DNA from 3 places in the Klebsiella scottii genome. Region 3 is predicted to be linked to each of the others. Evidence: predicted binding sites of a transcription regulator. Region 3 holds the regulator's gene; each other region holds the start of a gene.

Region 1 (10,521 bases), 1.9 Mb from region 3:
GGGGATGGGCGGCGCTTTGATGGTCCCGGTCGGCCGTCTGGCGGTGCTGCGTACCACCCCGAAACACCAGCTGATTAAGGCCATTGCGACGCTGACCTGGCCCGCGCTGGTGGCGCCGATCGTTGGTCCGCCGCTGGGCGGTTTTATTACCAGTTACGCCAGCTGGCACTGGATTTTCTTTATTAACGTCCCGCTGGGTCTCGCGGCGATGGCGCTGTCGCTGCGCATTATTCCCGATATCCGCGAGGAGGAGCGGCGGCCGTTCGATCTTCCCGGCTTCCTGGCCACAGCGGTTGCGATGGTCAGCCTGGTCAGCGCGATGGAGATCCTTGGCGATAACCGGCCCGAGGGCTGGAAAACCCTGGCTCTGCTGGGGCTTGGGATCGGCTGCATGCTGTTCTCGCTGCGCCACTTCCGCCGCGCAGCCTGGCCGATGGTGCGCCTCGATGCGCTGCAGGTCCCCACATTCCGGGTCACAATGTACGGCGGCTCGCTATTTCGCGCCTCCATCAGCGCCGTACCTTTCCTGCTGCCGCTGCTGTTCCAGGTCGGATTCGGTATGGATCCTTTCCACTCAGGGCTGCTGGTGCTCGCCGTCTTCGTCGGCAACTTCACGATTAAGCCCGCCACCACGCCGCTTATCCGCTGGCTCGGCTTTCGCCGTCTGCTGTTGATTAACGGTGCGCTCAACGTTATTTCGCTGCTGGCCTGCGCATTTTTGACCCCGCAAACGCCGGCGTGGTTAATTCTGCTGATCCTGTTTCTTGGCGGCGTGTTCCGTTCAATTCAGTTCACCGGCATCAGCACTCTGGCCTTTTCCGATGTGCCCTCCACGCAAATGAGCTACGCCAACACCTTGTTCAGCACCGCGTCGCAGCTGGCGGTTGGCCTAGGTATAACTCTTGGCGCGATAGGTATTCGTATCGGGGAAAAGCTGAGCGAATGGCTAACCTTAGCGACCCTGCCCGGCATCAGCTTTCGCCTGTCATTCGTGTTTATCGCGTTGATTTGTCTGGTAGGAATGGTGGATAGCCTGAAGCTGGCCGAGGATGCGGGAAGCAGCGTGTCGAACAAAAAAACCTAAGCGAAAGCAGGGCCAGCCGCGGCTGACCCTGCTGGTGATTAGCCGACGATTTGGCGAATAAACGCTTCGATCTCTTTATCCTGGCAATTCTCGAAGAAGCACTGCTGGAAGCGCGGGCCAGAGACGGCGGTTTTAACCAGTTCCGGGTCGATGGCGCGCAGCGTATCCAGGTAATTCTCTTTCACCACCGCCGCTTTCACCGTATTCAGGATACCGGCATTACGTACCTGCGGCTCTTTACGCTCTGGCGGATAGCCTTCTCCGTTACGGCCGGTGAACGCTTTTTCGAAAATAAAGCGCACGTTCAGCTCTGCGCCCCAGCCGAAACCTTTAGCAAACGGCAGAGAGAGCGCATTGCCGTTGTTGATCTGGGCAAACAGGAAAGCGTCGGCAGGATCGATACAGTAGCCGCACACCACGCCCGGGTGGATATTCAAAGACATCAGCGCGCCCTGCCCGGTGCCGCAGCCGGTGACTACGAAGTCCACCGCTTTTGAATTCAGCAGAATGCTGGCCATGATGCCCAGATGGATATAGGTCAGGTGATGATCGTGCTCATCGCTCATACCCACGTTGTAAACCGGGAAACCTTTCTCGTCGGCAACGGCGTTGAGCTCGTTGAGGATGATGGCATTTTTGTTTGCCTGGCTGTTTTCCATCATCAGTGCAATTTTCATGCTTTACTCTCCTGAATGCTTTGCGGGTACTTCCGCGCTAGGTCGTTAACGTTGGTATGACATTACTACTTAACAAACACACTTTCAAATTTTATGAAAAGTTGTTTTATAAATTACGTAGCGCTTCACACTTTTGCCCTCACGCTTCACTACCCGCCCTTCCCGCATCCGCTTTCCTGCCTGGCCCCAATCGGCAAACCCGCGCGAAGCTCTCAGTCGTCAGTCGTCCGGCATCTCATATTTATCCGGCGCGCGCTCATCGCTATTTTATTAAATATCAATTAAAACCATTCTCATTAATTATTAAATTGCCAATGCGTTTTATTCCCATTTGCATTTTTAATAAATGAGTTTTTTAATTTACTTTTTGCAAATAAATAAATAACAAATTATAGTGAGCACACAATAAACTTTATGCCTATATTTTGGAGCACGCGCTATGCTGAAAACAGAAATGATCGATAAGCTCAATGAGCAGATGAACCTTGAACTCTATTCCTCTTTGCTTTATCAGCAAATGAGCGCATGGTGCAGCTATCATAGCTTCGAAGGGGCGGCGGCGTTTCTCCGTCGTCACGCTCAGGAAGAGATGACCCATATGCAGCGCCTGTTTGACTACCTGACTGACACCGGCAGCCTGCCGTGCATCAACGCCATTGCCTCGCCGTTCGCCGAGTACGCATCGCTGGATGAGCTGTTCCGCGTCACCTACGAACACGAGCAGCTGATCACGCAGCAAATTAATGCTCTGGCCCACGCCGCGATGTCTGCTCAGGATTATCCGACCTTTAATTTCCTGCAGTGGTATGTTGCCGAGCAGCACGAAGAAGAAAAACTGTTTAAATCCGTTATTGATAAACTTACCCTCGCCGGTAAAAGCGGCGAAGGTCTGTACTTTATTGATAAAGACCTGGCAACGCTCGATACGCAAAAATAATGAAGTCGGCGACGATGCTTCGGCATTGTCGCCCGATTAATGCTGACAAATTTTGCTTTCGCTGGTATTAAACCCGGCGTCTGCGGCAATAAACTTCCCTTTCTTTTGTAGAAATATCACCAGCTCCCCAGCGGTCAGATTTTCCGCCGAACAGGTGTGAAAACGGGCGTCGCTACCAAAGCGGGCGACTATCGCAGCTTCAAGACTGGCAACGCTGTATGGTTCGCCCGAAGCGAGCATCATCTGCAGAACTTCATGACCGTGAATAGATTGCATAACTCCTCCTGTAAAGTGCCCAGATTAAACGACCTTACGGCCTAAAGTTTTGCGCCAGCGCAGCATTAGAGCGGTCTTCAGCATGTAAACTTTTCCTGACAAGCACTGTAACCCTCATTTGACGAGCCTGCCAATTTCACATACTCTGCGCGACATATTTTATTGTTAATTCCTTCATGGATAGAGAGAAACGTGAAGAACCGCACTCTTGGTAGTATTTTAATCGTGGCAGGGACCACTATTGGCGCAGGGATGCTGGCAATGCCTCTGGCATCCGCTGGCGTCGGTTTCGGCGTCACGCTCGGGCTGCTGATCGCCCTGTGGGCATTGATGTGCTATACCGCACTGCTGCTGCTGGAGGTCTACCAGCACGTCCCGGCCGATATGGGGCTAGGCTCTCTCGCCGCCCGCTATCTCGGACGCTATGGGCAGTGGGTCACCGGTTTTTGCATGCTGTTCCTGATGTACGCGCTGACGGCCGCCTATATTAGCGGCGCGGGGGAGCTGTTAGCCTCCAGCCTGAATCAGTGGCTGCAGTGGAACCTTCCGCCGGCCGGCGGAGTGCTGCTGTTTACCGCCATTGGCAGTGCCGTAGTTTGCCTCGGGACCTCTCTGGTCGATCTGTGCAACCGTTTTTTATTCAGCGCCAAAATTATTTTTCTCGCCATTATGCTGGCGCTGCTGATGCCGCATATTCATCAGATAAACCTGCTGACCTTACCGCTTCAGCAGGGGCTGGCGCTGTCGGCGATCCCGGTTATCTTTACCTCTTTTGGCTTTCACGGCAGCGTACCGAGCATCGTCAGCTACCTCAACGGCGATATTCGTAAAGTGCGGCGGGTATTTATCATCGGCAGCTTTATCCCTCTGGTTGCCTATATTTTCTGGCAGCTGGCGACTCTGGGCAGTATTAGCTCACCGACCTTTGCCGTCCTGCTGGGACAGCATGCGGGACTGAACGGCCTGCTGGAAGCCATCCGGGAAGTCGTCGCCTCACCGCACGTCGAGCTGGCGGTTCATCTGTTTGCCGATCTGGCGCTGGCCACTTCGTTCCTCGGCGTCGCGTTGGGATTGTTCGATTATCTGGCCGACCTGTTCCAGCGTAAAAATACGCCGGGCGGGCGCGTGCAAAGCGGCGTCATCACCTTTGTGCCGCCGCTGGCCTTCTCCCTGTTCTATCCGCGGGGTTTCGTGATGGCGCTGGGCTACGCCGGCGTGGCCCTGGCCGTACTGGCGCTGATGCTGCCTGCGCTGCTGGTGATGAAGAGCCGCCAGCAGCATCCGCAGGCGGCGTGGCGGGTTGTCGGCGGCACGCCGGCGCTATGGCTGGTCCTGCTGTGCGGTATCGCTATCGTGTTGATTCAGTTTTGTATCGCGATCGGCGTTTTACCTGCCGTCGGATAAAAGAGTAAGGGGCCCTGTCGGCCCCTTATTTTATTTCGCTAAGCAGCACTGCTTATATTTCTTACCGCTGCCGCACGGGCACGGATCGTTACGTCCAACCTTGGCATCATTTCTGATTGGCTGCTGCACTTCCGCCGGCTGCGCATGCTCCGTCCAGTATTGATAGAGCGCCAGCGCCGCGGGTTTAATACGCTCCACGCTGGCAAGAAAATCGTCGACAGAGAGCGCTTCAACCGCCGGGAACTGCGCTTCCGTCCCGTGCAGAGCGATGATATCCAGCTCGGCCTGCAGCTCCGCCGGTAAAGCGGCCCAGTTGCTCAAGCCGACGCCGCGCATATAGCCAAAGCACCACTCGCCAACGATAGTCAGCTCCTGGCCTTCCTCTTCACGCGTGCCAAACAGCGGCTCGAACTGCTCCGGATAGTCGTCCAGGCGCTCGGCGACATCGCTCATATGCTGGAGAGTGAGGTTAACGAAGCGGTCGCGCTCGCGATCGTTTGCCCAGCGCGGTACGTTGTCGGCACCGCCCCAGATAGCCAGCAGCCACCGGGCGGGCTCAATTTCAGCAGGCCCGGAGAGAATCGCCGTCAGCAGGCCATCAAGCTCGGAGACATCAAGAATGGCGCCGTCGGTGGCGTATTTCGACAGGATATCGTCCAGCCATTCAAGTTCGCTTTCGTTCAGGGGTCCGGTTTTCATAAACAGGCTCGTCGTCTTATAAAAATGGCGCATACAGTAGCGGAAATGCCGGGAGAAAACCACCCGGCGCGGGCATTCTGCGCGGGTTAAATATCTTTAATAATGCTCGAGCGCATCGTTTCATATTCACTTTCGCTGATCGTACCGTCATCGCGCATTTTCGTGGCCTGGGCCAGGCGCTCTCTGACATCGTCGGCGGAAGAAACGGGGGCGCTCTGCGCGCCGTCGGCGTTATCTTGCTGCGCATCGCCAAAGCGGTTAACCCCGGCGGTACCTCGGGCGAACAGCAGCCAAATCGACATCACCAGCGACATGATTCCGCCAGCGACCATCAGCCATACCCATGCCGCAGCCCCGCCGTCTTCAACGCTGCCGGCAACGCCAATCAGGCCGATAATCAGGATCAGAAAAGGCGCCAGCAGCCACCAGCCGGATCTGTTCAGATCGTGCAGGCGTCGTACCGCCACCGCGATACCCGGAATAATAATAATCAGGCTAAACAGCCCGCCGATAACCGGGATCAGCCCCAGTACCGCGGACAGCACAAAGTTAGCGACGGTAAATACGGCGTACTCTTTGCGCGCCGAGCGGCCGCGAAAGGTGGCATATTTCCGAAAACAGTTACCGTAGCTTTCAAGCAACGTGGCCATAAGATCCCTCATCAAAAATAATTATTATTGCCGTGACGGCATATTGTCCCAAAGGCAGTTTATCCGGCCCGCAGGCGCGCACCGGGCGCTATTTTAGCGCAGTTTTCCCGGAATGTGCCGGAGAAAACTTAGGGCTTGACCGCCAGGCGCCATGACGATAATGCGGCAAACCAGCCTCATACGCTGACGAAGCGTCCGTTTGCCACTTCCGTCTGGCCATCGTCATAGATCCACGCCCGCAGCGGATGGTTCGCTTTTGCCGCATTATAATCAACGCACACCACCCGCTCGCTCAGCGCCTGCGGTTCGGCGGATAGGGTGTAGTGCCCAACGACCACGGGAACCTCGGGCAAAAGGTGAGCGTTTTTTTCCAGCGCGATATCCGGGATGCTGTCAATCATCTCGGGCTGGACCTGAGCAATCTGGCGATAGGTTGTTGCCTCATTCAGCCACCAGCGGATACGAATATGGCGCCGCTCGATCCCGGTTTTATCCTGAAAGCTATAGCCCTCAGGCAGCGCCAGCTCTGGCCCCTTGAGTATCGTCTCCAGCAGGTGGAACAGGACGTGCCGTTTATCAAAGGCGTGTACCCAGCACTCCGGTTTCAGCCGGTTCTCTTCATCGAGCCACGGGCGAAGCTGGGCAATAGCGTCCTTGTCCCAGCACGCGTGCACCGCACGGATATCGCCAAAATCGACAAACAGCGGCAGCGTTTTAAACCACTCAACCCACCGCAGGTGCTGCGCGCTGTCTTCCGTGACGTCGTTGAGGAAGGCCTGATGCTGACGGCGGTTATTCGGCGTATGCGGGCGCAGGGGCTGCGCCGTCTCCGGATGCCGCATCAGCCAGCCAACGGCATTAAATTCATGATTGCCCATCAGGCAAACGGCGCGGCCCGCGGCCACATCTCCCCTCACCTGTTCCAGCACGGAGGCATGATCGATGTGGCTCCCCGGCTGGTTATCAATAAGGTCGCCGACAAAAATCAGGAGGCTGCGATCCAGATTCTCCCGGGACTGCAGATGACCCAGCAGAGCGGAAAGCTTGCCGTACTGGCCATGAATATCGCCAATAAAAATTTTGCGGCTCCTGGGCAGGCCTGAAACGGGCATCAGAACTCCTCGTTATTTTTGATAAGTACGATCTTACGGATAGTAACAGGGTTAGCGGGCGAAGCCCTGCGCGGCAAGGGAATATGCTGAAGGGAAAGATAATATTATGAAGTGATATTATAAATGGCGGATTTCAGACACAAAAAAACCACCCGTAGGTGGTTTCACGACACTGCTTATTGCTTTGATTATTCTGCATCATCCCAATGGTACCCGGAGTGGGACTTGAACCCACACAGCGCGAACGCCGAGGGATTTTAAATCCCTTGTGTCTACCGATTCCACCATCCGGGCTCGGGATGTAAATTGGAGGCGCGTTCCGGAGTCGAACCGGACTAGACGGATTTGCAATCCGCTACATAACCGCTTTGCTAACGCGCCCTTAATGCTGCAACACCCGCAACTGCCGATGTTTTTAAACTGGAGCGGGAAACGAGACTCGAACTCGCGACCCCGACCTTGGCAAGGTCGTGCTCTACCAACTGAGCTATTCCCGCATTATCAAGGTAATTGCTAATCACTTGATTTTGTTATCGTCTGGCGAGTCATGCCGCCGTTCGATGCGATGCATTCTACTTACCTGGCGCAATGAGTCAACGATATTTTTTAAAACCTTGCGTCGTTTGCTGAAAATTACGCCGAAACGATCACTGATCAAGCAAATCGCCGCGCGCCGCGTTCAAATATTGCAGCATTGACCACAGAGTTAGCACCGCCGCGACGAGGAACAGCACGATCCCTGCCCCTTCAACCCACTCATTTGGCCGCCACAGCATCCACACCAGCGCCGTCATCTGCGCCGTCGTTTTGACTTTGCCGATCCAGGAAACCGCCACGCTGCTGCGTTTACCCAGCTCAGCCATCCATTCGCGCAGGGCAGAAATAATGATTTCACGGGCGATCATCGTCGCGGCCGGCAGAGTAACCCACCAGGTGTGGTAATGCTCGGCAACCAGCACCATCGCAATCGCCACCATAACCTTATCTGCTACCGGATCGAGAAACGCGCCAAAGCGCGTGCTTTGATTCCAGCGGCGCGCCAGATAACCATCAAACCAGTCGGTTACTGCGGCGACGAAGAAGATCAGCGCACAGGCGAAAGGTGCCCATACCACGGGAAGGTAAAACGCCAGCACAAAGAACGGTATCAGTATGACGCGAAACAGAGTAAGCAATGTAGGGATATTAAATTGCATAGTGACGGGTAACTATCTGTTAGAAGTAAAAATTAGCCCTATGTTGCTACAGAGCCCCTAATGTTTCAACGAGTAGAAGATCTTTTCTGCCAGACCGTGAGATATACCCGGTACTTTGGCTATCTCTTCGACGCTGGCTTTCTGTAACCCCTGCAGGCCGCCCATATACTTCAGCAGCATCTGCCGACGCTTTGGCCCCACTCCTTCGATAGTCTCCAGCGTGCTGGTGCTTTTAACTTTTGCCCGCTTTTTACGATGTCCGGCGATGGCATGATCGTGCGACTCATCGCGAATATGCTGAATGACGTGCAGCGCGGGAGAGTCCGGCGGCAGGCTAAAGCCTTCGCCCTCAGGCTCAAAGAATAGCGTTTCCAGGCCCGCCTTACGATCGCTGCCTTTTGCTACCCCTAATAATAGAGGATGATGTTTATCCCAGGCCACATCCAGCTCGGCAAACACGCTTTTCGCCTGCCCGAGCTGCCCTTTACCGCCATCTATCAGGATAACGTCCGGGATCTTGTTCTCTTCGATAGCTTTACCGTAGCGCCGGCGCAGAACCTGGTTCATCGCCGCATAGTCATCCCCCGGCGTAATCCCGGTGATATTATAGCGACGATACTCGGCGCGCAGCGGCCCGTTGCTGTCAAACACCACGCACGAGGCGACCGTCTGTTCGCCCATCGTGTGGCTGATATCAAAGCACTCCATGCGCTTCACCGCCGGCAGCTTGAGCAGCGTTGCCAGCGCCTGCAGGCGCTGATGGATGGTTGACTGCTGGGAAAGCCTGGTCGTCAGCGCCGTCGCGGCATTGGTGCGCGCCAGCTTGAGGTAGCGGGCGCGATCGCCGCGAGGCTTAGTCTGGACATTCACCCGCCGCCCCGCCAGCTCGGAGAGCGAATCCGCGAGCAGGGTTTTATCGCCAAGGTTAAAATCGAGCAGAATCTCCCCAGGCAAGGTGCGCATCTGGCTGCCCTGCAGGTAGAACTGGCCGACGAAGGTCTCCACCACTTCCCCGAGCTCGGTGCCGCCGGGAACCTTTGGAAAATAGCTGCGGCTGCCCAGCACTTTCCCCTGGCGGATAAACAGCACGTGGACGCAGGCCATGCCTGAATCAAAGGCGACGCCGATAACGTCCAGATCGTCGCCATTATTTGAGACAAACTGTTTCTCCGTCACCCGGCGTACGGCCTGGATCTGGTCGCGAATGCGCGCCGCCTCTTCAAACTCCAGCGCCCGGCTGGCCCTCTCCATGCGGGCAATAAGCTGCGTCAGTACCTGATCGTCTTTGCCGGCAAGGAACAGCCGAACGTATTCAACCTGCTGAGCATACTCTTCGTCGCTAACCAGCCCGGCCACGCAGGGGCCCAGGCAGCGGCCAATCTGGTACTGCAGGCACGGACGCGAGCGGTTGCGATAGACGCTATTTTCGCACTGGCGAACGGGAAAGATTTTTTGCAGCAGCGCTAACGTTTCGCGAACCGCGTAGCCGTTCGGGAAAGGACCGAAATATTCGCCCTTTGCATGCTTTGCGCCGCGATGGGTCGCCAGCCGCGGATGGGTATCGGCGCTGAGAAAAATAAAAGGATAGGATTTATCATCACGCAGCAGCACGTTGTAGCGCGGCTGATACAGCTTGATATAGTTATGTTCAAGCAGCAGGGCTTCCGTTTCGGTATGGGTTACCGTCACGTCTATTTGCGCGATCAGAGCCACCAGAGCCTCGGTTTTACGCGAAGCCAGGTTGCTGCGAAAATAGCTGCTTAGCCGTTTTTTCAGATCTTTTGCTTTACCCACGTAGATAACGGTACCGCCAGCATCGTACATCCGATAGACGCCCGGCTGGCTGGTTACTGTCTTCAGGAAAGCTTTAGCATCAAAAACATCACTCACAGACTTGCTAACGACTCCGCATTGCACAGGCCATGGCGGATTGCCAGGTGAGTCAGCTCAACGTCACCGTGGATGTTTAATTTACTGAACATCCGATAGCGATAGCTGTTCACCGTCTTGGGACTCAGATTCAGCTGCTCTGAGATCTCATTGACCTTCTGACCTTTAGTGATCATCAGCATAATCTGCAATTCTCGTTCCGACAAACTGGCAAACGGCGACTCCGTCTTTTCCGGCTCGATCTGGCTGAGCGCCATCTGCTGGGCGATATCCGAGGCGATATAGCGCTGCCCGGATGCCACGCAGCGAATCGCATTGACCACCTCCTGCGGCGCGGCGCCTTTACTCAGGTAGCCGGCAGCCCCTGCCTGCATGACCTTCGCCGGCAGCGGGTTTTCGGTATGTACGGTGAGCATAATGACTTTGGTATCGACGATAGAACGCGCAATTTTACGCGTCGCCTCAAGACCGCCAATCCCCGGCATATTCATGTCCATCAGGACAACGTCAACGGGATTAGCCCGACACCATTTAACGGCATCCTCGCCGCAGCAAGATTCGCCGACGACGTTAATCCCTTTTATATCTTCCAGAAT
Region 2 (10,521 bases), 140 kb from region 3:
TGCTGTAGTCGCGGGCGCCGAACATCTGCACTTCGCCGACGCCCGGCAGCCGGGCCAGCGCCTCGCGCACCTGGGTACTGGCATAGTTGCTGACAAACAGCGGCGAGAGCGTTTCCGTCGGCGAATAGAGGCTGATCCCCATCAGCAGATTGGTCGCCCGCTTGCGCACCTGCACCCCGTTCTGCTGCACCTCGGCGGGCAGCTGCGCCACCGCCTGCGAGACGCGGTTTTGCACATCGATCGCCGCCAGATCGGCGTCGGTGCCGGCCGCAAAGGTCAGGCTCAGGCTGTAGGTCCCCTCATCGGAGCTGGTGGACTCCATGTACAGCATATGGTCAACGCCGTTGAGCTGGGTTTCCAGCGGCGCGGCGATCGCCTCGGCCACATCTCCCGCGCTGGCGCCCGGCCAGCTGGCGCTGACGCTGATCACCGGCGGCGTAATTTGTGGATATTGCTCAACCGGAATCAGCTTCAGCGACACCGCGCCGATAAAGGTTATCAGCAGCGCAATCACCATCGCAAAGCGCGGGCGACGGATAAAAAACGTCAGCATCCCTTCTCCTTCCTTATTTCAGTAGCCGCACGGCCGCACCGTCACGCAGGCGCTGTACGCCTTCCGTCACCACGCGCTCGCCGACATCCAGCCCCTGCGCTACCGCGTAGCGCTGCCCCTGCTGCGCGCCCAGCGTCACCCGACGCAGCGCGACGGTGTCATTTGCCGTCAGCACCCAGCAGTAAAAGCCCTCCACGTCCTGCTGCACGGCCGCCAGCGGGATCGTCAGGCTTTCCTGCTGCTGGCGCGGGCGCAAAATCACCGTCACGCTGCCGCCCGGCAGCAGGCGATGCTGCGGATTGGCAAATTCGGCGCGCATCACGACGCTGGCGGTGCGGCTGTCGATGCGGTTATCAACCGAGGTCAGCACGCCCTCTTCGCGCTCGCCGCCCGGGGCGATCTGCGCCTGCCACGCCTGCTTCAGCGCGCCAATATCGTCGTGCTGCCCCGCCTTGCTATAAAAAGCGCTTTCATCTAAGGCGAAAGAGACGCGGATCGGATCAAGCTGCACGATATCCACCAGCATGCCGCTGGCCGGATTCACCAGGCTGCCGACGTGAAAGAGGCTGTGGCCCACGCGCCCGGTCACCGGCGAATCAATGCGGGTGTAGCCGAGCGTAATCTGTCCGGCGGCAACGCGCGCCCGCGCCTGCTCCACGGCGGCGGCGGCGACATCGCGCTGCATCTGCGCGTTATCGACATCGTTGCGGCTAATCGAGTGGTTGTTTTTCAGGCGCTGATAGCGGCTAAGCAGCTGTTCGGCCTGGCGCAGCGAAGCCTGCGCGCTTTTCAGCTCGGCCTGCGCCAGCGCCAGCGCGGCGCGGGGCTGGGCGTCATCGAGGGTAAACAGGCGATCGCCTTGTTTGACGTACTGTCCGTCCGCAAAATGGCGCTGGACGATCGCGCCTTCGGTACGGGCGCGGATCTCGACCGCGTGAATCGCCTCGACGCGTCCGGGAAGCTGACGTTCATCGACATGGGCGGTGCGTTCGACGGTCGCCACGCGGACCGGGATCGCCGGCGCGGCGGCGGCGCTGAGGGTGCAGCCGGCCAGGCCGCAGGCCAGTAAGGCGCAGCGGAGTATTTTTTTCATGAGGGGAATTCCTTGCTGACGTTATCGCGTCCCTCCCGGACGGGGAGGGACGCGAAGGTTCAGGCGGTTTTACGCCAACGGCGGGTCAGGCGTTTCTCAACCTCCACCACCAGGAACATCACCATGCCGATGACGAGGGTGATAAACCAGTAGCGCAGCGGCAGCCCTTCGGTGCCAAACATCGTCTGCATCACCGGGACGTAGATGATGACCAGCTGCATCAGCAGCAGCACGCCGCTCACCAGCCAGATGCCTTTATTACGCAGCAGGCCCATGTTCAGCGAGAAGCTGTCGCTGCTGCGGCAGTTAATCATATACACCCACTGGGCGGTCACCAGCATCTGCAGCAGCACGGTACGGATAAACTCCGGGCTGTGGCCGCGCGGCGCCAGCCAGGCCTCAAGGATAAAGGCGGCGACGGCGATCATCGTGCCGACGAACGCCACCCGCCAGACGGCGAAGGCATCCATCACGTGCTGGCCGGTTTTACGCGGCGGACGGTTCATGGCGTTGCGCTCGGCGGCTTCAAAGGCGAGGCCGAAGGAGAGCGTGGCGGAGGTCGCCATGTTCATCCACAGGATCAGCACCGGCGTCAGCGGAATAATGTTCCCCGCCAGCAGGGCGATGATAATCAGCAGCCCCTGCGCCAGGTTGGTGGGCATGATAAACAGGATGGTTTTCTTCAGGTTGTCGTAGACCCGGCGCCCCTCTTTTACCGAGCTGGCGATGGTGGCAAAGTTGTCGTCGGTCAACACCATATCGGCGGCTTCTTTGGTGACTTCCGTCCCTTTAATCCCCATCGCAATACCGACGTCGGCCTGACGCAGCGCCGGCGCGTCGTTAACGCCGTCGCCGGTCATCCCGACCACTTCGCCGTTATCCTGGAGAGCCTTCACCAGGCGCAGCTTATGCTCCGGGCTGGTGCGGGCGAAAATATCGTACTCTGCGGCGACTTTTGTCAGCTCGGCATCATCCATGTGCTCCAGCCGGTAGCCGGTCATCGCCTGGCTGCTGTTGGTGATCCCCAGCATCTGGCCGATGCTCATCGCCGTCTGCGGGTGATCGCCGGTGATCATCTTCACGCGGATCCCCGCATTCTGGCAGGCGTGAATGGCGTCGATGGCTTCCGGACGCGGCGGGTCCATCATCCCGGCGATGCCGAGGAACACCAGGCCTTCGCGCAGATCATCGTGGGTCAGCGTCGCGCTGCCGGCGGCCGCCGGCTTGCTGGCGGCGGCAACCATACGCAGGCCCTGACGGGCGAAGCGCGCCATCTCATCTTCCCAGTACTGCAGCTCGAACGGTACCGCGCCCTGCTTGCTCATCTGCTGGCGGCACATGGCGAAAATAACGTCCGGCGCGCCGGTAATCAGCTCCCGCGCCTCATCGCCAATCTGCTGCAGGGTGGCCATATATTTGTACTGCGAGTCGAACGGAATTTTGGCAATCAGACGCGTGTCAACCGGCGCCAGCTGCGCTTTCGCCGCCAGCACCTTCAGCGCGCCTTCGGTTGGCCCGCCGGTAATGCCCCACAGCCCGCGCTCGTCCTTGATGATCTGGCTGTCGTTACACAGGTCGATGGTCCGCAGCCAGCTTTCCAGCACGCTGCCCGGCTTAATCTGCACCGGCTCGTCGCTGCCTTCGAGGCAGATATCGCCCTGCGGCTCGTAGCTGTCACCTTCGACGCGGTAGCAGCAGTCGGCGGTAACGATCGCTTTGACGGTCATTTCGTTCATCGTCAGGGTGCCGGTTTTATCCGAGCACACCACGGTCATCGCCCCGAGGGTTTCGACGGTCGGCAGCTTGCGGATAATCGCCCGCTGCCGCGCCATCGCCTGTACGCCCAGCGATAAAATAATCGAGATGATGGCCGGTAAACCTTCCGGTACCGCGGCCACCGCCAGGCTAATCAGCGACAGCAGCAGTTCGCCAATCGGGATGTCGCGCAGCGCCAGGCTAAAGATGAACAGCGCGGCCATCATCGCCAGGATGATGACGAAAATCGCTTTTCCGAGCTTGTCCATCTGCACCAGCAGCGGCGTGCGGTGCTTCTCAATCCCCGCCATCATCTGGTTGATATGGCCGAGCTCGGTCTCCTGGCCGGTGGCGGTCACCACGCCAACGCCGGCGCCGGCGCTGATGGTGGTGCCGGAGAACAGCATATTGGTGCGATCGCCCAGCGGCAGCTCGCCCTGCAGCGCGTCGGTGGTCTTATCCACGACCGTCGATTCGCCGGTCAGGATCGCCTCCTCCACCCGCAGGCTGTGGGTTTCAATCAGGCGCATATCCGCCGGGACGCGGTCGCCGGCGCGCAGAATAACGATATCGCCCGGCACCAGCTCGCGGGTCGCCACGGTTTCGTGCCTGCCGTTGCGCTGCACCCGCGCATCGCTGGAGAGCATATTGCGAATGCCCTGCAGGGATTTTTCGGCGTTGCTCTCCTGCACGTGGCCAATCAGGGCGTTGATAACGGTGACGCCAAGAATAACCAGCGTATCCACCCAGTGGCCCATCACCGCGGTGAGCGCGGCGGCGGCCAGCAGGACAAAGATCAGGACGTCGTTAAAATGCGCGAGAAAGCGCAGCCAGCCCGGCTTGCCTTTCTTTTCCGGCAGCGCGTTAGGGCCATAGGTTTCCAGGCGCTCTGCGGCCTGGGCGGAAGTCAGGCCGTCGGCACGGCTCTCTTTCTGCGCCAGAACATCAGCCACGGTCTGCTGATAAGCCTGACGGGATGCGGCCTCTCCCGAAAGGGGCGCGTTGCGGGGATTTATCATTCTGGTCAAATTAAATTTTCCTTATAAACTCCGTGATTCGGAAAGCCTGAAATCATTTCTGGCCAATGAACGATTATAATTTCACGGGGTGCAAGAGATTACCCAAGGGCAACTTTTAATCTCTCGCAAAAATCAAAATATGTGATAAGTTATTTCTCTAAGCAACTATTACAGAAGATTAATAAACCTATATTAAACGAGGCCTATTATGTTTGGAATCTACCGCGGACGCCGCCTGGTGCTGTACATCCTGCTGGCTATCATTATCGCCACTCTGGTGGGCTACAGCACCTATAGTTTTGTAAAAGCGACGATCTAATAATGACTTTAATTTACATTAAAGTGTTATTAACTTAATCACAAAAGTCTCCATTTAAATTAACAGAAAAATTAAAATTGAAGTATCAGATATAATACAGAGAGGAGAAAATAATAGCCGGCGAAAGAATATTGCGTTAAAGAATATTTTGCCCGACAATATGTTTTTTAACTGACGATTAACAAGTAATGAAACATCCGCTTGAAACGCTGATCTCTGCCGCCGGTATCCTGCTGCTGGCTCTGCTCTCCTGCCTGCTGCTGCCGGCCCCCTCCCTTGGGCTAACGCTGGCGCAGAAGCTGGTTGCGACCTTTCACCTGCTCGATCTCAACCAGCTCTACACCCTGCTGTTTTGCCTGTGGTTTTTAGCGCTTGGCGCGATTGAATACGTGGTGCTGCGCTGGATCTGGCGCCGCTGGTTTTCCCTTGAGCGTTAGTCCGGTAAAATCGCGCATCCCCGCCACCAGCGCCTCGCACCATGCGGCATAATCGTGGCCGCTGGAGGAGGGGTGGAAGCTGACGCGATAGCCTTTGTCGCGCAGCACCTGCTCAAACTCCAGCGTATTGGCATAAATCCCGCCGTCCGGCCCCGAGCTCTCAAACTTACCCGCCTGCAGCCAGAAGCGCACCGGATAGCGCGGCGACTGCTGATACTGCCGCGTCAGCCAGCTCGCCTCCTCCCCCTTCGGCGCCCACCAGTACGAACCCGACAGGCTGAGCACGTTGGCGAACTGGCGCGGATAGCGCAGCGCCACCCATGAAGCGGCCAGGCCGCCGTAGCTCGAACCGGCGACCACGGTTTTTTGCCGCGTCAGGCTCAGCCCCTGCTGGCGCAGCCAGGGCAGCAGTTCATGGGCCATAAAGTCGGCGAAGAAGGGGTTGGGCGGCAGCTCTTTTGCCCGCCGCGGGTGATCGAGGCTATCGATAAACACCACGTTAACCGGCGGCAGCGCGTGGCTGGCGATCAGGCTATCGAGGACGTTGGCGAAGTGGTATTCATCCTGGTAGGTTTTGCCATCAAACAGCATCAGCGTCCAGCGCGCCGGCTGCGGCAGGCGCGGGCGATAGATCGATACCTCCCGACTATTTTGCAAAAAGTCGCTGTACAGCTGATGGCGGGTCAAGGTGCCGTAGCGCAGCGGCTGCGCCATCCGCTGCGGGGTGCAGAAACGCGCCGGATTGAGGGCCAGCAGCGAATAGCGGTTCCAGCGATCGCTGGCGGCGTTGACGCTTTGCGGATTCAGCGGATCGGCCTGGGCACTGACCAGAATCGCCCGCCGCTGGTCGCGCGCGCTGCCGTCAATCACCGGCACGTCCGGCGCCAGCTTGTACTGCATCAGCGTATCCGCCGGAACGACGTAGCTGCGGAACCAGACGTCGGAGCTGCCGAGACGAAACAGCGGATCGTGATCGCCCGCCGGCGATCCCAGAATAAACACGTTGCGGCTCGCCCCGCGCCACAGGAAGGTGACGCGCTTATGGCTCGCGTCCAGCGCCTCAACCATCGGCGTCCCCTCCTGCTCGCGCTCCTGCCAGAAGCCCGCCGTTGAGCCTCCCGCCGCCAGCTCCCGCATCAGCAGCTGCAGACGCGGGCTAACGGGGTCCAGAGGCTGGTTTTTTGCCAGCGCGGTCGTCTCCTTCATCCGCCACTGAAAGCGCCAGCGGGTGCCCTCTTCGCCGTGCAGCACCAGCGCCGAAGGGCGGTTGACCGGCAGAGAGAACAGCAGCGTCTGTTCGCCGTCCGCCGGCCCGCCCGCCAGCAGCGTGCGCAGACGGCGGCTGTGCTCATCGAGCAGACGGGCATCCGTCACCCCAGAAAGGGTCGCGGTGACGTAGTTTTCACCCAACGTCGGCAGGTCAAAACAGACCTCACCGCTGGCATCGAATTTTCCCTGCAACTCTCCCTGCAGCGAGGGAGACTCGCAGTTCATTGCCGCCGCCGGTAGCGCGCTCATCCCCACCAGCAGACCACTCCATGCCATCTTCATTGCCCGATTATCCCTGTAAGAATTTGTTAACAACGCTAATGCAAATGGGAATGATTTGCAATAACATCCAGGAGGTTAGTGATGACCGTTAGATTTTCCCTTAGCGGAAAAACGGATTTCTATGGCAATTAAAACCAAGGATATAGCAGAAAATATGTTTAAAAATAATAATATAACAAAAATCTGGGTCACGGGTCTGGCGCTGGCTTCATGCGCGGGGCAGGTACGGGCGGCGGAGGAGACGCTGGTGGTCACCGCGGGCAGCGGCGAAGATCCTACCGCGCCGCTCAGGGGCATCGTGGCGACAAAAACGCTATCGGCCACCAAAACCGCCGCCGAGCTTATCAAAACGCCGCAGTCGGTCTCGGTGGTCACCCGCGATCAGATGAAGGCCCTCGACGTTACCTCGGTATCCCAGGCGCTGCGCTACAGCGCCGGCGTCTTTACCGAGTATCGCGGGTCCTCCAACCGCAATGACGAAGTCTTCGTTCGCGGCTTCAGCTACGTGCCAAAATATCTCGATGGCCTGAGCTACGGCGCCACCGCCTCATCGCAAACCGGCACCTTCGACCCGTGGCTGCTGGAGCGCGTGGAGCTGGTGCGCGGCCCGGCCTCGGTGCTGTTTGGTCAGGTCAATCCCGGCGGGCTTATCAGCATGACCAGCAAACGCCCTACCAGCCAGCCGGTTCACGAAGTGCAGTTCCGCACCGGCAATAACAATCTGGCCGAAGGGGCCTTCGATTTTGGCGGCCCGCTGAACGATGACGGCAGCCTGCTGTATCGCCTGAACGGTATCGGCCGCAGCCAGAATAACCAGATCGACGACTACAAAGAGACGCGGATGGCGATTGCGCCGGCGCTGACCTGGTATCCAAACCAGGCCACCCGCTTCACGCTGCTCACCAGCTATCAAAAAGATCCCGATGCCGGCTACCGTAACTTCCTGCCGCGCTACGGCACCGTCAGCAGCGTCGACGGCAGCTATATTCCGCGCGATTTTAACGTCAGCGACCCTAACTATAATCAGTCGTGGCGCGAGCAAACGATGATCGGCTATGAGTTTGAGCATCAGCTTAACGACACCTTCACGCTGCGCCAGAACGCGCGCTACGCCACCATCAAGCAGAAGTATCGCTATCTGGTGTACACCACCAGCGACGCCAACAGTTCGGTACTGTCGCGCCGCGCCCAGCGCGAGGAGCGGCAGACCGATGAGTTCGGCATTGATAACCAGCTTGAGGCGCAGTTTACCAGCGGCCAGCTGACGCATACCGCCATCGGCGGGCTGGACTATAAGACCAGCAAGGATAAACAGTACCTCGGCCGCGCCGGCGGATCGCAGTACGATCTCGACTGGCGCCATCCGGCGTACGGCGTTAACGTCGACGAAAGTACCTTCAGCACCGCCAGCGATGAGCAGCAGAATCTCGACCAGCTGGGCGTCTATCTGCAGGATCAGCTGAGCTGGGAGAACTGGGAGCTGCTGCTTTCCGGCCGCTATGACTGGGCGGAGGTGCGGACGACCGATTTTACCGACGCCAGCCGCAGCCAGAAAAACGACAGCAAGTTCACCTGGCGCACCGGCCTGCTGTACGCCTTTGATTTCGGCCTCTCTCCGTATATCAGCTACAGCACCTCCTTTGAACCTAACCTGCAAACCAACCGGGCGCCGGGAGTCGGTCCGTTCGACCCTAGCGTAGGCAAGCAGCTGGAGGTGGGCCTGAAGTATCAGCCAAACCAGAATGCGCTGATGACCCTGGCGATGTACGACCTGACGCAGAGCAACGTCGCCACCTACAACAGCGCGGCGGGATGGTTTGAAAACAGCGGCAAAGTGCGTTCGAAAGGGATTGAGGCCGAGGCGCACGCCACGGTATTCGACAACCTGAACCTGATTGCGTCCTACACCTGGACGGACGCCGAAACCGTCAGCACCACCGTGGCGGGAACCGAAGGGAAAACGCCGGCGCGTATCCCGACTCATATGGCGTCGGCCTTCACCAGCTACACACTGCCGAGCGGCGCGCTGAAAAGCCTGACCGCCGGGGTAGGCATGCGCTATATCGGCACCAGCTACGGTGACGCCAAAAACACCTTCAAGGTGCCGTCGGTGGATCTGTATGACGCGATGGTGAGCTATGAGTTAGGCGAGCTTAGCCCGCGCCTGCAGGGGGCGAAGGTGCAGTTCAACGTGAATAATATCGCCGATACCAAATACGTCGCATCATGCGCCAGCGATAGCGCGTGTTTCTACGGTATTGGCAGAACGGTAACGGCGACGGTGAACTACGCCTGGTAAGAAAAGCATCCGCCGGTCTCCCCCGGCGGATGCGTCTCAATGGGCGCGATGGTGGTTTTCTTTACGGTAGGCGCCCGGCGGCTGGTTAAACGTCCGGGTAAAGATGCGGGTAAACGTCTGCTGCGAATCAAAGCCGTATTTCAGGCAGATATCGTAAACCCGCTGGTCGGTATCGCGCAGATCGCGCGCCGCCAGCCGCAGCTTACGTTCACGAATATAGCGCCCCAGACTCTCCCCTTTATATTGTAAAAACAGTCGTTGCAGATGCCATTTTGAGTAACCGGAGTGGCGAGCAATATCATCAATACGCAGCGGCTGATGCAAATTGTCATCAATCCACCCGACGATAGTCTCAATCACCTGAGCGGAAATAGTCATAAGTCCTCTCTCCTCTTGAACCATACTGGCGATTACTGCCACCAGGCATTAAATGATTGTGTCTTATCAGCGACCCAAACCGGCTCGCCCAGCATTGGCGTCAGCAAACGCCATGCGCGTTTTTCACTGGCCGCAGCCAGCCGTTTATAGGGGTCGTCCCAGCTGTGCTTTGCCAGCACGAAACGCCCGGCATGTCCCGGCAATACCGCGCGAGCGCCGAGATCGTCGGCAGCCTGCGCCGTCTCATCCGGCATCATATGAATATATTTCCAGTCCTGGTCGTACTGGCCGTTTTCCATAATCGCCAGATCCACCGCGCCAAACCGCTCGCCGATGGCCTTGAAATGCGGGCCATAGCCGCTATCGCCGCTGTAGTAAATTTTCTGCTGCGGCGTCACCAGCATAAAGCTGGCCCACAGCGTCTGGTTGCGCTTGAGGCCGCGCCCGGAGAAGTGGCGGGCCGGCAGCACGTGCACGGTGAACTCATCGCTGATCTTCACCGACTCGTTCCAGTCCGCCTCGCTGATAATCGCCCCGTCCATTCCCCAGTAGCGCAGGTGTGAGCCGACGCCAAGCGGCGTAACCACGCGCTTAATTTTCGGCATCAGCGCTTTGATGGTTGCGTAATCGAGATGGTCGTAGTGGTCGTGCGAGATAATCAGCAGATCGATTTCCGGCATCTGCTCGGCGCGCCACGGGTAGTCACCCGGGAAGGCTTTGTTGATAAACGAAAACGGCGCGGCATAGTTGCTGAAGACCGGGTCAATCAGGATACGTTTGCCCGCCAGTTGCAAAAACCAGGAGGAGTGGCCGAGCCACACCATCGCGTCCTGCCCTGCCGGAAGGCTGGCAAGATCGGTATTGACCAGCGGCAGCGGCTGCTGTGGCCTGGCGTTTTCGCGTTTAGTCACCAGAAAATCCCACATCGCGGCCAGCATATTTTTCTGTCCGGTAAAGCTCGGCGTGGACAGCTGGTTATGAAACTGGCCGTCATGATAGTGCGGCGATTGTTCAACGAGGCTAAGCTGTGCGCCCTGTGGCGCCTTACCAAACCCGGCATTTAACACAAACGGTAAAGCTGTTGCTGAGGCTAATAACATGATGGCGACCACGCTGA
Region 3 (10,521 bases):
ATCTACTTCCTGCTGTTCAGCGCGGTTATCCGCATGTTCAACCTGAAAACGCCGGGTCGTGAAGATAAAACTGACGACGTGGTGACTTCGGAAGCCAACAGCAACACCGAGGAAGGTTTGACTCAGCTGGCTACGCAGTACATTGCGGCCGTCGGCGGGACTGACAACCTGAAGGCGATTGATGCCTGTATTACCCGTCTGCGTCTGAGCGTTGTGGATTCCGCGCGCGTTAACGATGCAGCCTGTAAACGCCTCGGCGCTTCCGGCGTGGTTAAACTGAACAAACAAACCATCCAGGTTATCGTCGGTGCGAAAGCAGAGTCCGTCGGTGATGAGATGAAAAAAGTGGTAGCACGTGGCCCGGTAGCCGCTACTGCCGCCGCAACCGACAGCGCGCCTGTCGCCGCCGCGGCTGCGAAACCGCAGGCTGTGGCTAACGCGAAAACTATCGCCGCGCTGGTTTCACCCGTTACCGGTGATATCGTGGCGCTGGAGCAGGTCCCGGACGAAGCGTTCGCCAGCAAGGCCGTCGGTGACGGCGTGGCGGTGAAACCGACCGATAAGATCGTTGTCTCCCCGGCTGCGGGTACCATCGTTAAGATCTTCAATACCAACCACGCGTTCTGTCTGGAAACGGAAAACGGTGCGGAAATCGTCGTCCATATGGGCATTGATACCGTCGCGCTGAACGGCCAGGGCTTCAAACGCCTGGTGGAAGAGGGCGCGGAAGTGAAGGCCGGTCAGCCGATTCTGGAAATGGATCTGGACTTCCTTAACGCGAACGCCCGTTCGATGATTAGCCCGGTAGTCTGCAGCAACAGCGATGATTACAGCGCGCTGGTGATTCTGGCGACCGGTAAAGTTATCGCCGGCCAGACGCCGCTGTATGAGATTAAAGGCAAGTAAGGCTCCTGAGTAGAGTTTATGCCTGTGCGGCGGGGGGAAACCTCCGCCGCTTTTTTTTGCAGCAAATGACCCCATAATCTCCTTCAGATACGTATTTTCAGTAACTAATAGTTGTCTCCACGTCCTGCTTGTAAGATCATGTCCCGTTATACGTTGTTTACGCTTTGAGGAACCCACGATGAGTGAGGCAGAAGCCCGCCCAACTAACTTTATTCGTCAGATCATTGATGAAGATCTGGCTACTGGTAAGCACACCACCGTTCATACGCGCTTCCCGCCGGAGCCGAACGGTTATCTGCACATTGGCCACGCGAAATCGATTTGCCTGAACTTCGGCATTGCTCAGGATTATCAAGGCCAATGCAACCTGCGCTTCGATGACACCAACCCGGTGAAGGAAGATATCGAATACGTTGAGTCGATTAAAAACGACGTGCAGTGGTTAGGTTTCCACTGGTCCGGGAAAGTTTGCTACTCGTCTGATTATTTCGACCAGCTGCACAGCTACGCCGTTGAACTGATTAATAAAGGCCTGGCATACGTTGACGAACTGTCGGCGGAAGAAATTCGCGAATACCGCGGTTCGCTGAAAGCGCCGGGCAAAAACAGCCCGTACCGCGATCGCAGCGTAGAAGAGAACCTGGCGCTGTTTGAAAAAATGCGCGCCGGTGGTTTTGCGGAAGGTAAAGCCTGCCTGCGTGCGAAAATCGATATGGCCTCGCCGTTTATCGTTATGCGCGACCCGGTGCTGTACCGCATTAAATTCGCCGATCACCATCAGACCGGCAGCAAGTGGTGCATCTACCCGATGTACGACTTTACCCACTGCATCAGCGATGCGCTGGAAGGCATCACGCACTCTCTGTGTACGCTGGAGTTCCAGGACAACCGTCGCCTGTACGATTGGGTGCTGGATAACATCAGCATCCCGGTTCACCCGCGCCAGTACGAATTCTCGCGCCTGAATCTCGAATATACCGTGATGTCCAAGCGCAAGCTGAACCAGCTGGTGACCGAGAAGCATGTGGAGGGCTGGGACGATCCGCGTATGCCGACCATTTCCGGCCTGCGTCGTCGCGGCTATACCGCCGAATCGATTCGCGAGTTCTGTAAGCGCATCGGCGTGACCAAACAGGACAACACCATTGAAATGGCGTCGCTGGAGTCCTGCATTCGCGAAGATCTGAACGAAAACGCCCCGCGCGCAATGGCCGTTATCGATCCGGTAAAACTGGTTATCGAAAACTATCCGCAGGGCGGCAGTGAAAATGTGACCATGCCGAACCACCCGAGCAAGCCGGAGATGGGCAGCCGCGACGTGCCGTTCAGCGGTGAGATCTGGATCGATCGCGCTGACTTCCGTGAGGAAGCCAACAAGCAGTACAAGCGTCTGGTACTGGGCAAAGAGGTTCGCCTGCGCAATGCCTACGTGATCAAAGCCGAGCGCGTAGAGAAGGATGCAGAGGGCAATATCACCACTATCTTCTGCACCTATGATGCCGATACGCTGAGCAAAGATCCGGCGGACGGCCGCAAGGTGAAGGGCGTTATCCACTGGGTGAGCGCGGCGCACGCGCTGCCGGTAGAAATTCGCCTGTACGACCGTCTGTTCAGCGTGCCGAATCCGGGCGCAGAAGAGGACTTCCTTGCAGTAATGAACCCCGAATCGCTGGTTATCAAGCACGGCTTCGCCGAGCCGAGCCTGGCGCAGGCGCAGGCCGGTAAGGCCCTGCAGTTCGAGCGTGAAGGCTACTTCTGCCTCGACAGCCGCTATGCAAGCGCCGACCGTCTGGTGTTCAACCGCACCGTTGGCCTGCGTGATACCTGGGCGAAGATCGGCGCATAAACCCGCGTCGCCGCATCGTCATCAAAAACGCCGCATCGCGCGGCGTTTTTTTATTTCCGCATTTAGCTGACTCATTTGGTTATTTTCGCGATGCGAATTAATCTTGTTTACAGCTTGTAATATATCCCGCCTGGCCCGTCTGTTATTTTTGTGTAAAAAACCGCTGTAAGCGTTTCCATCTCATCTTTTATCCTGATTTTGCAAATACTTCCGCGCTAAATGTACGAAATCCCAGGCTGTAACAAAAAGACATAGATTATGTGCGCTTTGTCATAATCTTAAGCTTTGGTCGGCGAAAGAGATTGATAATTCGCGTCACGAAAAATAGTCTATCCAGAGTGGATATGCGGATTTTTACCGCACCGCTTTTTAGCAGTCTTATTTATTTTTCGCGGCTTGCCTTTGGCTCCGCGTTTTAAAACGTCAAAGAGGATATGCACATGCGTACGTTTAGTGGCAAACGTAGTACGCTGGCGCTGGCTATTGCCGCCGTCACCGCGATGTCGAGCTGGATCGTTGTTCCGCAGGCCAGCGCAGCAGGTTTTATTGATGATTCCACGTTAACCGGCGGTATCTATTACTGGCAGCGTGAGCGCGACCGTAAAGACGTCACCGACGGCGATAAGTACAAAACCAACCTTTCGCATTCAACCTGGAACGCCAACCTGGATTTCCAGTCCGGCTATGCTGCCGATATGTTTGGTATTGACGTGGCTGCCTTTACCGCAATTGAAATGGCGGAAAGCAGCGAAAGCGGTCACCCGAACGAAATTGCCTTCTCCTCAAGAAATAAAGCCTACGACGAAGATTACTCCGGCGACAAGAGCGGGATTAGCCTCTATAAAGCGGCGGCAAAATTTAAGTATGGCCCGGCGTGGGCGCGCGCTGGCTATATTCAGCCAACCGGGCAAACGCTGCTGGCTCCGCACTGGAGCTTTATGCCGGGCACTTATCAAGGTGCCGAAGCCGGAGCCAACTTTGATTACGGCGACTCTGGCGCGCTGAGTTTCTCCTACATGTGGACGAACGAATACAAAGCGCCGTGGCACATTGAGATGGATGAGTTCTATCAGAACGATAAGAAGACGAAAGTCGATTATCTGCACTCTCTGGGCGCCAAATATGATTTTAAAAATGACCTCGTGCTGGAAGCCGCGTTTGGCCAGGCTCAAGGCTATATCGACCAGTATTTTGCTAAGGCCAGCTATAAATTTGACGTCGCCGGCGCTCCGTTAAGCACCAGCTATCAGTTCTACGGTACCCGCGATAAGGTCAGCAACGGCGGCGCGAACGATATTTATGACGGCACCGCCTGGCTACAGGCGCTAACCTTTGGCTACAAGGTTGCCGACGTGCTGGACCTGCGTCTGGAAGGCACCTGGGTGAAGGCTGAAGGTCAGCAGGGCTACTTCCTGCAGCGTATGACTCCAACCTACGCATCCTCTAACGGTCGCCTGGACGTGTGGTGGGATAACCGCTCAGACTTCAACGCCAACGGCGAAAAAGCCGTGTTCTTCGGCGCCATGTACGACATGAAAAACTGGAATATGCCGGGCTGGGCGTTTGGCGCGTCTTACGTTTACGCGTGGGATGCGAAACCAGGCAAAATGGCGACGCCCGATGCGTACTACAACGCGGACAAACGTCTGGAAGAGTCGGCCTACAGCCTCGATGCCATGTATACCGTGCAGGACGGCCGGGCGAAAGGAACGCTGTTCAAACTCCACTTCACTCAGTACGACAACCACTCCGATATTCCAAGCTGGAGCGGCGGTTACGGCAACATCTTCCAGGATGAGCGCGACGTGAAGTTTATGGTTATTGCCCCGTTCACTATTTTCTGATGCCGTAGCGGCGGGCGTAAGCCTGCCGCCAGCCCGTGAGGTTGATTATGAAGAAGCTATTGCTCATCGCCATCATGGCATCGGGTCTGGTGGCCTGTACGCAGTCACCGGCGCCAAAAGAAGATACTAAATTGAAGGATGCCTACAGCGCCTGCATCAATACGGCAGAAGGGAATCCGGATAAAGTTCAGGCGTGCCAGAGCGTGCTGAACGTTCTTAAAGAGGATAAGCAGCATCAGCAGTTCGCTAATCAGGAAAGCGTGCGCGTGCTGGATTATCAGCAGTGTATCCTGGCGACCCGCACCGGCAACGATCAGGCGGTGAAAGCCCGCTGCGACCAGATCTGGAAAGAGATCCGCAGCAACAATACCCGGCCCTGATTTCCCTCGTACTCCGTATTTGCGGGCATAAAAAAAGCCAACCTGCGGGTTGGCTTTTTGCTGCTTACGCTGCGGGAAACTATTTTTCCACCGCGTCGTGCGCGTGTTCATCTTCGCGGCAATCGCCTTCTGCACAGTGGCCGTACAGGTACAGGCTGTGGTTGGTCAGGCGGATACCGTGACGGTGGGCAATTTCACGCTGACGCGCTTCGATGGAGTCATCGCTGAATTCGATCACTTTGCCACAATCGAGGCAAATCAGATGATCGTGATGATGCTGCTGCGTCAGTTCGAAAACGGATTTACCGCCTTCAAAATTATGGCGGGTAACAATGCCGGCATCATCAAACTGGTTCAGTACGCGATAAACGGTAGCCAGACCGATCTCTTCACCCATGTCGATCAGGCGTTTGTATAAATCTTCCGCGCTGACGTGATGGTTATCCGGCCCCTGCAGCACTTCCAAAATTTTTAATCGTGGAAGTGTGACTTTCAGGCCAGCCTTCTTCAATGCGGTATTGTTGTCAGTCATGCGGAATCTGTCCTGTTGCTAAACGATCTACTTCCATTAGCGGAAGTAATACAGAGAATCACCCGATGTAATGCGTCTCATTATAGAACTGCCATGATGAAATGAAAACCGCAAGCATCGAGCCTTGTATGCTGTCAAAAACGAGGCACACGCTACAAACTGTGTCACGTCTCCTCGTTAAATCAGAGGACATTGTACAGATATGTGATTAAAAGTTAAAAACTTGTAGCTATTAGTTTTATTGCTTTTACCTATCAATACGGCGATACCCGAAGGTAGCGCCGTTTAACGATCAGGCGTTTTTGATTTCTTCGAGATGCAGTTCTTCAGAAATCTGTTTAACCCACTTCTCTACGCGCTCGTTGGTCAGCTCAGGCTGACGGTCTTCATCGATAGCCAGACCGACGAAATGGTCGTCATCGGCGAGACCTTTAGAGGCTTCAAAATGGTAGCCTGCAGTCGGCCAGTGGCCGACGATGGTTGCGCCGCGCGGTTCGATGATGTCGCGAATGGTACCCAGCGCGTCACAGAAGTATTCAGCGTAGTCTTCCTGGTCGCCGCAGCCAAACAGGGCTACCAGCTTACCGTTGAAATCGACCTCTTCCAGCGTCGGGAAGAAATCATCCCAGTCACACTGCGCTTCACCGTAGTACCAGGTTGGGATGCCCAGCAGCAGAATATCATGACCTTGCAGGTCTTCTTTGCTGCTTTTGGCAATGTCGTGAACATCAGCAACATCTTTACCAAGCTGCTTTTGGATCATTTTTGCAATATTTTCGGTGTTGCCGGTGTCGCTGCCAAAAAAGATGCCGATGATTGCCATGAGTAAAATAACCTCTTGAAACTTAATGATGTGGTAGTGGCGTAATGCCCGCAGATAACGGCAATCATAGCAGAACAGGGAAGGGCGCGGAAACAGCAATCACACCCGACTGCACACTCTGCTACATGAAAGTGTTGTTTTTGAGGTTTCTCAGACTTTACCCTGGCTATGCAGGGCTGCCAGCTGGTTCATCAACATCTCTTCAATCAGATCGCTACGGTTCATATTACGGGCATCAGCTAACTCGTTGAGCGCATCAACCGCTTCAGCGTTGAGCTTGAGCTCCACGCGCCTTAAGCCGCGAACTTTGTCGCGTTTAAGCTGGTTGCGTTTATTGATGCGCAGCTGCTCGTCGCGCGAAAGCGGATTGGTCTTTGGTCTACCCGGGCGACGCTCGGTTGCGAACAAATCTAATGTCGTACGGTCCGTTTGTTCTTTTGCCATGATTCAGAGTGACTTCGGGGAAACGAGTTGTCGGGCCATTGCCGACACAGATAGCGCGCCATAATACATCAGGCGAACCGCTGCGCCAACGACCGCAGGCATTCTGCGGCGCGGTCGGGCAGTTTTTAGCCAGTTATGCCGCTAAAAAGGAGAGATATCGACGAATTGCGCGCAATACCGCTTCCGGTTTCTCCGCATGGACCCAATGGCCCGCGCCGGCAATCACGTGCGCGCGGGCCTGAGGGAACTGAGCCAGCAGCGCGTCGCGATATTCATCGGTCACGTAGGGAGAGTTGCCGCCTGGGATAAACAGGGCCGGATGCGGCCACGCGGGAACCGGCTGCCAGCCGACGATATGGCTATATTGATTCCACAGGACCGGCACGTTAAAACGCCACTGGCCGTCAACGAAGGATTTCAGCAGAAACTGAATGACTCCCTCTTCCTGCAGATGCTTGCGCATAATTGCCGCCGCCTGCTGACGGGTTGCGGCGCCGGCAGCGGTCACGGCGTTAATGGCGGCAAAGATTTCGTCATGGCGGCGGACGTGATAATCCACCGGCGCGATATCAATAGCCACCAGGCCGTCGATGCGTTCCGGGGCCAGGGCGCTCAGCGCCATCACCGCTTTACCGCCCATTGAGTGGCCGATAAAGGTCGCTTTTTCCAGCTGAAGATCGTCAAGGGTGTCGAGCAGATCCTGAGCCATAGCGGCGTAGGTCATCTGCGGATCGCGCGGGGAAAGACCGTGATTGCGCATATCGACCTGCAAAATATCGTAGTCGGCGACCAGGTCGCGTGCGAGGATACCGAGGTTATCAAGGCTGCCAAACAGACCGTGAACCAGGACCACAGGGGAATTATTGTGCGGATTTTGTGCAGATTGCGCGCGGCTATTTAATTTCATGGCAAAGTTCTTTTTTTCGCTCCGTCGGGTTAGGGTATTATGTTGGACATTCTGCCATCCGGCTGCAAGACCCAGAGCTATCTGAGTTTTACCGCCATCCTGGTTTGACGCTATCCGCGGTTAGGATTTGTCCTTATAATCCTGACAACTTGTATTCAGAATAAGATATCGCACTGGATTAAGATGAAAACAATTGAAGTTGATGATGATCTCTATCGCTATATTGCCAGCCACACCCAGCATATTGGTGAGAGTGCATCCGACATTTTACGGCGCATGCTGAAATTTTCCGCCGCTTCCCAGACTGCCACCTCCGTCGCGAAAGCCGCGCCGGCTCCGGCTCCGACCGCTGTTGTTGAGGCCAGGCCCGCGAATCCGGTGAAGGATAAGGTCCGCGCCGTGCGCGAGCTGCTGTTATCTGATGAATATGCCGAACAAAAGCGCGCGGTAAACCGTTTTATGCTGGTACTGACGACGCTTTACTCGCTGGACGGCAAAGCGTTTGCTGCGGCCACCGAGTCTCTGCACGGACGTACGCGTACCTATTTCGCTGAAGACGCCCGCATCCTGCTGAAAAGCGGCAATCAGACCAAACCTAAGCAGGTCCCCGGCACGCCGTGGTGGGTGATTACCAATACCAATACTGGCCGTAAATGCAGCATGATTGAACATATCATGCAGTCAATGCAATTCCCCGCGGAGTTGATTGAGAAGGTTTGCGGCACGATCTAGCTTTATTCACCCTTGCATCAGAAGGATCAGGCAATGGCAATCGATAAGCGTGCGGGGCAGCCTGCACAACAGAGTGATTTGATTAACGTCGCCCAGCTGACTGCCCAGTACTATGTACTGAAGCCGGAAGCAGGCAATGCGGAGCATGCGGTGAAGTTCGGGACCTCTGGCCATCGCGGCAGCGCAGGTCGCCATAACTTCAACGAGCAGCATATTCTGGCGATTGCTCAGGCAATTGCGGAAGATCGCGCGAAGAACGGTATTACCGGTCCATGCTACGTCGGTAAGGATACCCATGCGCTCTCCGAGCCGGCCTTTATTTCCGTACTGGAAGTACTGGCAGCTAACGGTGTTGATGTGATCGTGCAGGAAAACAACGGCTTCACCCCGACGCCGGCGATTTCCAACGCTATTCTGGTGCACAACAAAAATGGTGGTCCGCTGGCGGATGGCATCGTGATTACGCCGTCGCATAACCCGCCGGAAGATGGCGGTATCAAGTACAACCCGCCGAACGGTGGTCCGGCTGATACCAACGTCACCAAAGTGGTGGAGAACCGGGCTAACGAACTGCTGGCTTCCGGCCTGCAGGGCGTGAAGCGCATCTCCCTCGATGCTGCTCTGGCCTCCGGCCACGTGAAAGAGCAGGATCTGGTTCAGCCGTTTATTGAAGGGCTGGCGGATATCGTCGATATGGCGGCGATTCAAAAAGCGGGCCTCAAGCTTGGCGTCGATCCGCTGGGCGGTTCCGGTATTGAATACTGGAAGCGCATCGCAGAGTACTACAAGCTGAATCTGACCATCGTTAACGATCATGTCGATCAAACTTTCCGCTTTATGCATCTGGATAAAGACGGCGCCATCCGCATGGACTGCTCGTCCGAGTGTGCGATGGCTGGCCTGCTGGCGCTGCGCGACAAGTTTGATCTGGCCTTCGCCAACGATCCGGATTACGACCGTCACGGCATCGTTACCCCGGCCGGTCTGATGAACCCGAACCACTATCTGGCGGTGGCGATCAACTATCTGTTCCAGCACCGTCCGCAGTGGGGCAAAGAGGTTGCCGTCGGCAAAACGCTGGTCTCCTCGGCGATGATCGACCGCGTGGTCGGTGACCTTGGCCGTAAGCTGGTGGAAGTGCCGGTAGGCTTTAAATGGTTCGTTGACGGCCTGTTTGACGGCAGCTTTGGCTTCGGCGGTGAAGAGAGCGCGGGCGCTTCGTTCCTGCGTTTTGACGGCACGCCGTGGTCCACCGACAAAGACGGTATCATCATGTGCCTGCTGGCCGCGGAAATCACCGCCGTCACTGGTAAAAACCCGCAGCAGCACTATGATGAGCTGGCCGCACGCTTCGGCGCGCCGAGCTATAACCGCCTGCAGGCATCGGCAACTTCCGCGCAAAAAGCGGCGCTGTCGAAGCTGTCGCCGGAGATGGTCAGCGCAAGTACGCTGGCGGGCGATCCAATCACCGCTCGCCTGACCGCCGCGCCTGGCAACGGCGCGTCGATCGGCGGTCTGAAAGTGATGACCGATAACGGCTGGTTTGCCGCCCGTCCGTCAGGCACGGAAGACGCCTACAAGATCTACTGCGAAAGCTTCCTCGGCGAAGAGCATCGCAAGCAGATTGAGAAAGAGGCGGTAGAAATTGTCAGCGAAGTGCTGAAAAACGCCTAAACGAAAAAGGAGCCGCAGGGCTCCTTTTTTATATCACTGTACTCAGATTACCTCACCAGCCGCTCCTGCGCATCGCCGATAATCCGGGTTCGCCAGGTATCAGCCGTGTTTGTTTTTCAGCTCAAAACGTGGCGATACCAGACCATAAAGCGTCCAACCGAGGAAGGTGACGATCGAGCCGTACAGCATGGCTTCTTCGCCGGAGGAGTAGAGCGCGTAAAAGCTATACAGTGCGCCGATAAAGGCCACAACGTTGGCGGATTTGGCTTTCGCCGGATTGACGTTCGCCATTTTCTGAATAATCACCAACGCGGCCATCGACAGAATATACGGGATGATATTGGTCACTACCGCCAGGTTTACCAGTACATTGAACTGGCTGTTCAGCGACGGACTGATAGTCATCAGCGCGAGTCCGCTCTGGATGATCACG

The links. Region 3 encodes Fur, which represses iron uptake genes when iron is present. Its sites were predicted from a motif close to ATAATAATGAGAACNACTATCAA; they were not measured.
Region 1: a site for Fur is predicted at 2,036-2,058, ahead of ftnA (non-heme ferritin). Genes of this name have one in related genera too.
Region 2: a site for Fur is predicted at 6,766-6,788, ahead of QFI97_RS21095 (TonB-dependent siderophore receptor). Genes of this name have one in related genera too.

The regions. Positions count from the first base shown of each region.
Region 1 is NZ_JARXNI010000020.1:773,451-783,971, reverse strand. It holds gene QFI97_RS11295 (MFS transporter) at 1-1,084, shown strand, start outside; gene QFI97_RS11290 (RpiB/LacA/LacB family sugar-phosphate isomerase) at 1,123-1,761, opposite strand; gene ftnA (non-heme ferritin) at 2,201-2,698, shown strand; gene QFI97_RS11280 (YecH family metal-binding protein) at 2,735-2,974, opposite strand; gene tyrP (tyrosine transporter TyrP) at 3,167-4,378, shown strand; gene QFI97_RS11270 (YecA/YgfB family protein) at 4,409-5,077, opposite strand; gene QFI97_RS11265 (DUF805 domain-containing protein) at 5,164-5,727, opposite strand; gene QFI97_RS11260 (metallophosphoesterase) at 5,904-6,839, opposite strand; tRNA gene QFI97_RS11255 (tRNA-Leu) at 7,047-7,133, opposite strand; tRNA gene QFI97_RS11250 (tRNA-Cys) at 7,147-7,220, opposite strand; tRNA gene QFI97_RS11245 (tRNA-Gly) at 7,261-7,336, opposite strand; gene pgsA (CDP-diacylglycerol--glycerol-3-phosphate 3-phosphatidyltransferase) at 7,487-8,035, opposite strand; gene uvrC (excinuclease ABC subunit UvrC) at 8,093-9,925, opposite strand; gene uvrY (UvrY/SirA/GacA family response regulator transcription factor) at 9,922-10,521, opposite strand, start outside.
Region 2 is NZ_JARXNI010000020.1:2,851,120-2,861,640, forward strand. It holds gene QFI97_RS21070 (efflux RND transporter permease subunit) at 1-553, opposite strand, end outside; gene QFI97_RS21075 (efflux RND transporter periplasmic adaptor subunit) at 567-1,646, opposite strand; gene QFI97_RS21080 (cation-transporting P-type ATPase) at 1,706-4,429, opposite strand; gene QFI97_RS21085 (DUF1158 domain-containing protein) at 4,928-5,176, shown strand; gene QFI97_RS21090 (alpha/beta hydrolase-fold protein) at 5,105-6,727, opposite strand; gene QFI97_RS21095 (TonB-dependent siderophore receptor) at 6,882-9,026, shown strand; gene QFI97_RS21100 (RamA family antibiotic efflux transcriptional regulator) at 9,063-9,404, opposite strand; gene QFI97_RS21105 (MBL fold metallo-hydrolase) at 9,437-10,521, opposite strand, start outside.
Region 3 is NZ_JARXNI010000020.1:2,707,057-2,717,577, reverse strand. It holds gene nagE (PTS N-acetyl glucosamine transporter subunit IIABC) at 1-906, shown strand, start outside; gene glnS (glutamine--tRNA ligase) at 1,085-2,752, shown strand; gene chiP (chitoporin ChiP) at 3,193-4,596, shown strand; gene QFI97_RS20425 (ChiQ/YbfN family lipoprotein) at 4,644-4,976, shown strand; gene fur (ferric iron uptake transcriptional regulator) at 5,056-5,508, opposite strand; gene fldA (flavodoxin FldA) at 5,801-6,331, opposite strand; gene ybfE (LexA regulated protein) at 6,482-6,775, opposite strand; gene ybfF (esterase) at 6,909-7,682, opposite strand; gene seqA (replication initiation negative regulator SeqA) at 7,866-8,414, shown strand; gene pgm (phosphoglucomutase (alpha-D-glucose-1,6-bisphosphate-dependent)) at 8,448-10,088, shown strand; gene potE (putrescine-ornithine antiporter) at 10,188-10,521, opposite strand, start outside.